Regions from separate parts of the Micromonospora sp. NBC_01405 genome, predicted to be linked through region 3. Evidence: riboswitches for the same ligand, from Rfam matches in the RefSeq annotation. Region 3 holds a riboswitch; each other region holds the start of a gene.
The links. A riboswitch is a leader RNA that binds a small molecule or an ion and turns the genes downstream of it on or off. The one in region 3 is predicted to bind cyclic di-AMP.
Positions count from the first base shown of each region.

Region 1 (3,268 bases), 2.3 Mb from region 3:
ACGCCCGCCGTCACGCAGCCGGTGAACGCCGGCCGGTTGGTGGCGAAGTCGGGGTTGATCCGCACCATGCCGGTCAGCGGGGTGCCGGTGTTGAGCTCCGGCGCGCGCAGCAGGTCGAAGTAGTGCGACCAGTCCCAGTACGGGCCCGGGTCCCAGTGCATGCCCCGCACGTTCGCCGCGACGGTGCCGGGGACGTTGTCGTGGCCGATGATGTGCTGCCGGTCCAGCGGGACGCCGTGCCGCAGCGCGAGGTACCGGACCAGCTTCGACGAGGTGCGGTACATCGCCTCGGTGTACCAGGTGCCCTGGGCGGCGAAGCCCTCGTGCTCCAGCCCGATCGACTTGGAGTTGACGTACCAGTTGCCGGCGTGCCAGGCGACGTCCTTGGTCTTCACGTGCTGGGCGATGTGCCCGTCGGCCGAGCGCAACGTGTAGTGCCAGCTCACGTAGGTCGGGTCCTGGACCATGTTGACCGTGCCCGCGTAGCTGCCCTCGGTGTCGTGGATGAGGATGTACTCGACCTTCTGCCGCTTGGGCCGGTCGGACAGGTCGTGGTTGCCGTAGTCGCCGGGGTCGGCACCGAGCGACTGGTAGGGGGCGGGGATCCACTCGCAGGAGATGGTCGACGGACACTCCAGGCCGTCGGGGCGCGCCGGCAGGCGCAGGCCGAGCCGGTCCAGCCAGGACTTCTGCGGGGTCACCGCCCGGGCGGCGAGGGTCACCCGCTGCCCGTCGTCGGTCACCCGGCTCTCGCCGCCGGCGATGGTGCCGAAGACCTCGTCGGCGAAGGAAGCCGCCGCGTCGGCGCTGTCCGCGCCGGCGTACCGGGCCACCGCGCCGTACCAGGCCGCCGGGTCGGTGCCGGCCCCGACCGGGGCGCCGATCTGCCGCTGGTACGACGCGAGCAGCGCCGCCCCGCCCCGGATGTTCGTCGGCGCGTCGGCGCGCAGGGCAGCCTCGTCGGCCCCGGTCAGAGTGGCGGCGGTGTCCAGGGTCTGCAATGACGCCGCGGTCGGGGCCTCGTCGGCCGAGGGCTGGGCGGCGGCGGGGGCCGGGCGGGAGTCGTCCCCGCGCGGGTCCTCGTCGCCGGAGTCGTGGTGGGTGCCGGTGGGCAGGCCGGTCACGTATTCGGCGTCGGTTAGGTGCATCGGCCCGTACCCACCGCTGGTGCTGGGGGTGCCGGCGTTGGTGTCCCAGCGGGACTGGAGGTAGGAGACGCCGAGCAGGACGCTCTCCGGCACGCCGTACTCGGCGGCGGCGTCAGCGTACTGCTGCTGGCGGTCGGGGGTCTGGCCGGCCGCGGCCGGGGAGGCGGTGGTACCGAGGGGCACAAGGGCCGTGGTTGCGGCCACGGCGGCGGCGAGCAGGATCCGTCTGCTCGACGACACGACGGAACGGGGCATCGAACCTCCTGGTTGGGCATTGTTTGAGGTCACCCTTCCGCCGCCGCACTCCCGCGTCAATAGCTTTCCACCAGGTACCACGATGTGAAGGAAACTTCCGCACGCTGGGCGTGGTGCGGCGTGTATGGCCCGGCGGGTTGCGGATCGATAACGGGCGTCTCTACTCTGGTCAATCGTCGGCCGGTAGCTGTATCGCCCAGCCGGGCGGTGACGGTCCGACACCGCCGAGTCGCCTCCGGGTGAACCGGGGACCCAGGTACGCCGGGGTGAATCCGCAGCGCCGCTGCGGTAGGGCGCTCTCCCTTCCCGCCCGAACCCGTCAGCTAACCCGGTAGGCGGTCAAGGAAGAAGGAGAACGGAGCCAGGTGGCACACCCTGCCCTGCGGCGCCCGTCACGCCGGTCGGCGCACGCCGACCGGACGCCTGTTACGCCGCGCCCACGCTGGTCACGCTTCACCACCGCCCTCGCCGCACTGGCCGGCGCCGCCGTCATCCTGACCGGCGCCCCGACCTCGGCCCAGGCCGATCCCTCGATCGCCGAGATCGAGCGGCAGATCGACCAGGACTGGAACAAGCTCGAACCGCTCATCGAGCGGCACAACGCCACCCGTCAGGACCTCGCCCTCAAGCGTCGGCAGGCCGACGCCGTCGCCAAGCAGATCGGGCCGCTGCAACGCCGGGTCGACGAGGCGATGGACAAGGTCAGCGGCCTCGCCGTCGAGGCGTACAAGAGTGAGAACCTGTCGGCGGTGAACGCGCTGCTCGGCAGCCGCTCGCCCGGTCAGGTGATGGGACAGTTGGAACTGCTCGACCAGTTCGCCGAGCGCCAGCAGCGCGACATCCGGGCGGTCATCGACCTCCGCGACGAGCTCGATGCGAAGAAGAAGCCGCTGGACGAGATGGTCACCCAGCTCGCCCGCACCGAGGCGCAGCTCGCCGCCAAGCGGAAGCAGATCAACGCAGAGATCGACCGGCTCCAGAAGCTGCGGCTCAAGGTGTACGGCACCGGCGGTGGCGGCGCGCTGCGTCCCGCTCCCTGCCCGGCTGCCTACCCCGGCGGCGGCGCGGGGGTCGCGGTGAAGTTCGCGTGTGCCCAGATCGGCAAGCCCTACGTCTGGGGCGCCGAGGGCCCCAACTCGTACGACTGCTCGGGCCTGATGCTCGCGGCCTGGGCCAAGGCCGGGGTGTCGCTGCCGCACAACGCGGCCCAGCAGCGGTCGGTGACCGCCCGGGTGAGCCGCGCCGACCTGCGCCCCGGCGACCTCGTCTTCTACTACGCCGACCTGCACCACGTCGGCATGTACGTCGGCGGCGGCTGGGTGGTGCACGCCTCCCAGGCCGGCCAGCCCGTCAAGATGAAGCGCGTCGACGACGGCCAGATCCACAGCTACGGCCGCCCCGACTGAGCGGCGAGGGGCCCGTTCCGCGGGACGGGTCCCTCGATCGCGCCCGCGCCGTCAGCGGGTGGGCCAGGTGCGCCAGTTCTGCCAGGAGCGGCTCGGCGTCGGGCCGCGCTGGCCCTGGTACCGCGAGCCGTACACCGTCGACCCGTACGGGTGCTCGGCCGGCGAGGAGAGCCGGAAGATGCAGAGCTGGCCGATCTTCATGCCCGGCCAGAGCGTGATCGGCAGGTTCGCCACGTTGGACAGCTCCAGCGTGACGTGACCGGAGAAGCCCGGGTCGATGAACCCGGCGGTCGAGTGGGTGAGCAGCCCGAGCCGGCCCAGCGAGCTCTTGCCCTCCAGCCGGCCCGCGAGCTGGTCGCCGAGCGAGATCACCTCCAGCGTGGAGGCGAGCACGAACTCGCCCGGGTGCAGCACGTACGGCTCGCCGTCGGGCACCTCGACCGCCGAGGTCAGGTCGTC
Region 1 is NZ_CP109532.1:2,721,731-2,724,998, reverse strand. It holds gene OG559_RS11360 (N-acetylmuramoyl-L-alanine amidase) at 1-1,403, opposite strand, end outside; cyclic di-AMP (ydaO/yuaA leader) riboswitch at 1,616-1,756, shown strand; gene OG559_RS11355 (NlpC/P60 family protein) at 1,769-2,809, shown strand; gene dcd (dCTP deaminase) at 2,861-3,268, opposite strand, start outside.
Region 1: another riboswitch for cyclic di-AMP. It lies ahead of OG559_RS11355 (NlpC/P60 family protein); the one in region 3 lies ahead of OG559_RS01685 (C39 family peptidase).

Region 2 (3,268 bases), 1.4 Mb from region 3:
ACTCGCCGCACATGGAGGCGTTCCGGGCCAAGGGCTACGAGGTGCTGATCCTCACCGACCCGGTGGACGAGGTGTGGGTCGAGCGGGTCGGGCAGTTCGACGGAAAGCCGCTGCGTTCCATCGCCAAGGGCCAGGTCGACCTGGACACCGAGGAGGAGAAGGAGGAGGCCGAGTCGGCCCGCGAGCAGCAGCGCCAGGAGTACGCCGACCTGCTGACCTGGATGAGCGAGAAGCTTTCCGGCAGCGTCAAGGAGGTCCGGCTCTCCACCCGGCTGACCACCTCGCCGGCCTGCGTCGTCGGCGACGCCCACGACATCACCCCGACGCTGGAGAAGATGTACCGGGCGATGGGGCACGAGGTGCCGCAGGTCAAGCGGATCCTGGAGCTGAACCCGGGGCACCCGCTGGTCGAGGGGCTGCGCAAGGCCCACGAGCAGGACGCCGGGGCCGACGCGCTCGGCGACACGGCCGAGCTGCTGTACGGGATGGCGTTGCTGGCCGAGGGCGGCGAGCTGGCCGACCCGTCCCGGTTCACCCGCATCCTCGCCGACCGGCTGGCCCGTACCCTGTAGCCGCCGCCACGCACCGCGCGCCGGGCTCCCGGTCGACATTGTCGACCGTGGACGCCCGGCGCGCGGCGTTGCGCCTCCCGCCGGGCAGGGCCCCGGGCGGGCGGGCGGACCGGGATAATGGCCCCATGCTTCGGGGGCGGCTGCGCGGGTTGGTGTCGGTGTCGGTCGGGCTGCTCCTGCTGCCCGGCTGCTACGGGCCGGAGCCGCAGGTCGACACGGCCCGGACCAGGGAGCTGGCGATGCAGGACGCCGGCCGCAAGGTCACCCTCGTCGAGCAGGCCGTCAAGCGGGAACGCCGGCACCCGAACCCGGCGCAGCGGTACGCCCGGGAGGCCGCCCGGGTTGCCGGCACGGAGGTCATGCGGATCGACGACACCCGGACCGGGGGCGGGGTCTCGCTGATCGTCCGCGTGCACGGGGTGGCCACGGCGGTCGACGCGTCCGGCCGGTCGATGAACGAGCCGTTCGACCTGCCGGTCTGCTATGCGATCAGCGTCGAGCAGGATGCCATGGACGACCGGGTCGACGAGGTGTCCTGTCCCGACGGCTCCCCGCTCACCGTCTCCGTCGACCCGGAACTCCCGGGCTCCGCCGAGGACGACCTGCGCCAAGCCCTTCCCACCGGCGGTGCGGCCACCGAGCAGGCCGTCCGCGCGGCGGTCGACGGCCTCGACCTCGAGCCTCTGGTCACCCGGCAGGTCGCCGCCGTGGGTGGGGTCGTGGGGGTGGCGCTGCGGGCCAGTCAGTACGACTGCCTGCTGGCCCGCGTGGAGGGTGGACGGGTCGAGGTGTGGCGGCCCGCCCGGGTGCAGCTTGCCCCCGGCGAGCTGAGCTGCACGGCCGACACCGCCGTCGCCGGACACGGCCGCCGCCCGCCCCACTGAGCTGTGTGGGCGATCACCGAGCGTTTCCGGTATCCGATGTGCGCAATCGGACCCCAATCACGCTCGGTAACGGGACGAGGTTGTCCGCTGGCGGTTCACCCTGATCAGACTCGGCCCGGCGTTCGCCCTGCATGGCTGCCGAAGTCTCGCAAGTCGACAATGTGGCCCTTCGCCCGAGCGGGTGAAGAACTTCACAAGAGGTGGGCACCCGTCACCAACGGTGCCTAACGTCGGTCGAGTCCGCGAACGCGGCGACCACGGTCGGTAACGCCTAGTCCTGCCGCCGACCGTCGGTTCCCTTGGCAGTCAGGCAGGAGCGGGGGACCCACACGTTCCTCGGTGCACCGCACCTCGGGGTGAAGCCGCCTGTGGCGGCCGGGCTCCTCGGCCCGAACCCGACAGCTCACCTCGCCGGCGTGGAGGAATCACACATGGCAACTGAATACACCGCCCGCCACCGTCGGGTGACCGTCCGTCGCGCCGCCGTCGGCACTCTCGCCGCGGGCGCCCTCGCCGGGGTCGTCGCCCTGGCCGGCCCGGCCGCGCCGGCCCAGGCCGCGGTCAACTGGGACGCCGTCGCCTCGTGCGAGTCCGGCGGCAACTGGCACATCAACACCGGCAACGGCTACTACGGCGGCCTGCAGTTCTCGCAGGGCACGTGGGCCGGCTACGGCGGCAAGAAGTACGCGGCCCGCGCCGACCTGGCGACCCGGAGCGAGCAGATCCGCATCGCCGAGAAGGTGCTCGACGGCCAGGGCATCGGGGCGTGGCCGACCTGCGGCAAGAAGGGCGGCTCGACGAAGGGCAGCTCGAAGTCGGAGCGGAAGTCGGAGACGAAGGCCGCCCCGAAGGAGCGGTCCTCGCGTACCGAGAAGCCGGCCTCGCGCAGCAAGCGGGACACCACGAGGAGCGCCCCGAAGAACGCTCCGTCCAGCGGCGGGATGACCTATGTGGTCCGGTCGGGCGACACCCTCTCCGAGATCGCCACGGCGCAGGGCGTGCGGGGCGGCTGGCGCGTGCTGTGGGAGAAGAACGAGCGGGTCGTGGGCGAGCACCCGAACCTGATCTTCCCGGGCCAGCGGCTCAGCCTCTGACCCGCCCGGCCGGGTCGGTGCGACCCGGCGTCCCGGTCCCGGGGCACCCAGCACCGCAAGCGCCCGGCCGGTTCCTCCGGCCGGGCGCTTCCGCGTCCCCGACGAGCACGCCACCCGGGTGAAGTGCTCGTGGGAGCACCGTCACAGCCCCGCAAAACGAGTCGGCCGCCGGGCCCGTCGCCGGGCACAATGGCGCGATGTCGCGCCACACCGCCGCCCTGCTCGACGACCTCGACGAACTGCCGTACCGGGAGCGGATGACGACCCTCGCCGCCCGGGCCCGGGCCCTCGCCGCCGCCGGCCGGCTGGACGGGGTGCTCGCGGACCTGCGGGCCGGGTCGACGTACCACCGGTTCCTCGCCGTGACCGCGGCCCAGGTCGTCGGCGACCGGGCCGGGATGGCCGCCGCCCTCGACGACCCGCACGCGGCGATCCGGGCCGTCGCGGTCCGTGTCTGCCTGCTCACCGCCGACGGCCTGCGCCCCCTGCTCGCCGACGCCCCGGCCGACCTGCGCCGGCTGGTCTACCGGTCGCTGCGGTCGCTGCGTCGCCCGGAGGTCGCCGACCGGCTCGTCGACGCGGTCCGCGACCGGTTCGGCGACGCCGAGGCGGTCGCGCTGCTGCCCGCCTGTGGCCCCGACACGGTACGCCGGCTGCTGCCCCTGCTCGACCACGCTCTCGGCGGCGGGGCGGCCCTGGTCGGCTGGCACGCCGGGGT
Region 2 is NZ_CP109532.1:6,216,822-6,220,089, forward strand. It holds gene htpG (molecular chaperone HtpG) at 1-572, shown strand, start outside; gene OG559_RS26805 (hypothetical protein) at 698-1,456, shown strand; cyclic di-AMP (ydaO/yuaA leader) riboswitch at 1,735-1,888, shown strand; gene OG559_RS26810 (transglycosylase family protein) at 1,888-2,550, shown strand; gene OG559_RS26815 (hypothetical protein) at 2,748-3,268, shown strand, end outside.
Region 2: another riboswitch for cyclic di-AMP. It lies ahead of OG559_RS26810 (transglycosylase family protein); the one in region 3 lies ahead of OG559_RS01685 (C39 family peptidase).

Region 3 (3,268 bases):
GCAGGCAACGGCCCGCTGGGCCACCCGTTCCCGCTACCTGGGCGACTTCCCCACCCACCAGTACGCCGAGGCGTTCCTGGCAGCGGCCCGCCGCGAGCTGACCCCCACCTGGACCCCACCCACCCCCCGCCCAACCCCGCCCTCCCCCGCCCGCTTCCCGCGGTGATCAAGAAGTTCGCGTCACAGGGTTGCGGCCGGAGCTGACGGGTTCGGTCACGGCTGCGGTGCCGGACGGCGCCTGGACGGCCGCGATGCCGGACGGCACCGGGCCCCGGCTCACGAGGAGAGCCGGGGCCCGGTGGGGGGAGGGTGATCAGGCCGAGTAGCCCCTGGTCGCCGCCCAGTGCGCCAGGGCCGTGGTGCTGATCCAGTACGCCGAGGCGGCCGGGTCGGCCGAGTCGGCGATCCGCACGGTACGGCCCTCGTTGCGGTAGCCCACGACGGCGATGTAGTGGCCGCCGGGGAAGGAGTGCCAGCCGCCGTCGACATCGGTGGCGTCGCCGGCGATGTTCACCACGACGCCGCGCCCGGCCCCGACCGCCTTCACCACGTCCGCCTTGAGCCGGTCGATCTGGGCCCCGGTGGCGGCGCCGCCCGGGATCATCCGGGTCTGGTACGGGTCGCCCTTGACCATTGCGTTGAGCACCCGGGTGGTGTCCTCGGCCGAGTTGGTGCCCATCTCGGTGGTGCCGAGGCGGCTGGCCAGCCCGTCCTGGGTACTCCCGACGCCGGTGGCGGAGAGCGCGTTGCGCACCGCCGCGGGGCCGCAGTAGTAGTAGGTGGTCTGCGCCTGGTAGGCGTAGTCGAGAACCTTCGACGACGGCGACTTCGGGGCGGCCGTGGTCTGCTTCGGGGCGGCCCTGGTGGTCAGGTCGGGGTTCGGCGCGGCCGTGGTGGCGCTCGGCGACGGCGAGGCGCTGGAGGACTCGGTCGCGCCGACCCGGGCCTGGGCGCGGCTGGCCGCGCTGTCGAGGCGGGGTGCGATCTCGGCCACGGCGGCGTTGGTGGTCTGCCGCGGGGCGGGGGTGTCGTCGGTGCCGGCCAGCAACACACCGGTGCCGGAGGCCAGCAGGAGCGCCGCGGCCGAGCCGGCGACGACCTGGTACGGGCGCTCGGTGGCGAGACGTCGCAACTGCCGCTTGAGGTGGTCGTTCACGTGTTCCTCCACGGGGATGGGGCGGAGAGCAGGGGCACCTGGGCATGCGTCGTCGCACGGTGGCGTGGACGAGACGTCCACAGCCGGTCAGGTCAGCTCTGGGAAGATGCCCGGTCAGCCGGGCGTACGGGCGGGTGCGCCGGTCAGTTCGTCAGCCCGGGGGCGACGGACGCGGGCACCACGGCGCCGCGGTGGAGGAACAACCGAGGGATGGGGTCGCGCTGCACGAGTGATGGCACTCCTTCCGACACCGCCTACCGGGTTAGCTGACGGATTCGGGCGGGAAGATCGCCCTACCGCGGGCCGTGGCCCGCGGATTCACCCCACACGTGCACTGGGTCCCCGGTTCGTGATGGTCACGATTGAGCGGGTCGGCGCGGCGTCGCCTCTTGCGATCGGGTACCGCACCGGACGGGCCGACATTACTGGCCGGTCGAGGCCCTGCCAAGCCCCTCCCACCTGCTTAAACCCTCTCCGATCAGCTTTCTTGCGACACATTGGGAACTGACGTGACTCAATGGGATTACGAGCCTTCGGGGTGCCCTCGGGCGACAACCGGACGATCAGTCTTGATCGTCGACGAGTTATGTCGGTGGACCCGCCCCGATGGGTAGACTGCCCGTTTACCCGAGCGATGTGACCGGCGTCATAAAGAAATTCGGGGCAGCACCGCGACCAACCGGGGTCGGGCCGGTCAGCCGACCCGGGCCGGGCGCCAGCGGGCGGCGGTCAGCGCCGCTCGGGGACCGCGACCTGCTCGCGGGGGTGCTCCGGTGCGGGGGCGGCCGTCGTCGCCGACCCGGGCGGCCCCGCCGGGTCGCCGGGGACCGTCCCGCCCCCGGGAGCCGGCGGGCGGGGCCGGCGGGGCGGCCCGAGCCGGCGGGTCAGCGGCATCTCGACCCACCGGTGCAGCAGCGCGGCCAGCCCCAGGTTCACCAGCAGGAAGCCGACCACGGCCAGCGGTCCCCACCAGCCGGGCAGCCCCACGCCGAGCCGGTCGGCCAGCCGCAGCACGGTGACCATGACGAAGACGTGCACCAGGTAGAAGGCGAAGGAGACCTCGCCCAGCCAGACCATCGGCCGGGACCGCCACGGCGTCCGCGCCCCGCGCACGTCCGCGTCGGCGGCGGCTGCGATGACCAACAGGTACGCCGCCGCGAGCAGGGCCGCCCACAGCTCGGCGCGGATCCACTGCGAGGCGACGACCCAGGTGGCCACGAAGATCACGCTGGCCGCGGTGAGGCCGGGGCCCCGCCAGCGCCCCCGACGCAGCAGCTCGGCCGCGGCGACGCCCATCCAGAACTCCAGGGACCGCACGACGGGGAAGACCTGGGTGAACCACCAGGTGCTCTCCTGCGGCACCAGGCGCTGACCGGGCCAGAGCGCCACGATCAGCAGCGGCACCGCGACCACCACCGCCCACAGCACCCCGGGCCGCGCTCGGCGGACCAGCGGCAGCGCGAACGGCAGGCAGAAGTAGAAGAACAGCTCGCAGGAGAGCGACCAGCTCACCGAGTTGACGCTGTAGAAGTAGCCGGGGGTCGGGTCCCAGGCCTGGAGCAGCAGGAGGTTCTCCACCGCGGCGCGGGGGTTGACCGGGTCGGCGAACACCCACACGCCGGTAAGCAGCACCGCCGCCCACATCAGCAGGTGGTTGGGGTAGATCTTGGCTAGCCGGCGGCGCCAGAAGTCGCGTCGGCGGTCCCCGTCGCGGGCCGACCAGACCAGCACGAACCCGCTGAGGATGAAGAAGAACTCCACCCCGGACAGGCCCAGGGTGAACAGCCAGTCGATGACGGCCTGGTAGTCGGGCTCGGCGACGATCCGCATGGTGCCGGCGTGGTACCCGAAGACCAGCAGGGCGGCGATCCAGCGCAGCCCGGTCAGCGAGGGCAGCCGGCTCGCCGGGCGGGCCGGCGACTCGGGTCGTACGACGGTCGGTGTGCTGGTCATGCCGGCGGTCCGTCCGTCCGCAGGGTCACCAACACCGCGCCTCCTCGCCTCGTGTCGCCGGGCAGCCGGCGCCGCCGCGTCGTGGCGGGCCGGTGGGTGCCGCCCGCCGGGCACCCTACCCGCAGTTCCCGCCCGCCCCTCGCGTCGGCGCTCGCCGGG
Region 3 is NZ_CP109532.1:383,861-387,128, forward strand. It holds gene OG559_RS01680 (CDP-glycerol glycerophosphotransferase family protein) at 1-166, shown strand, start outside; gene OG559_RS01685 (C39 family peptidase) at 314-1,168, opposite strand; cyclic di-AMP (ydaO/yuaA leader) riboswitch at 1,393-1,535, opposite strand; gene OG559_RS01690 (acyltransferase family protein) at 1,886-3,109, opposite strand.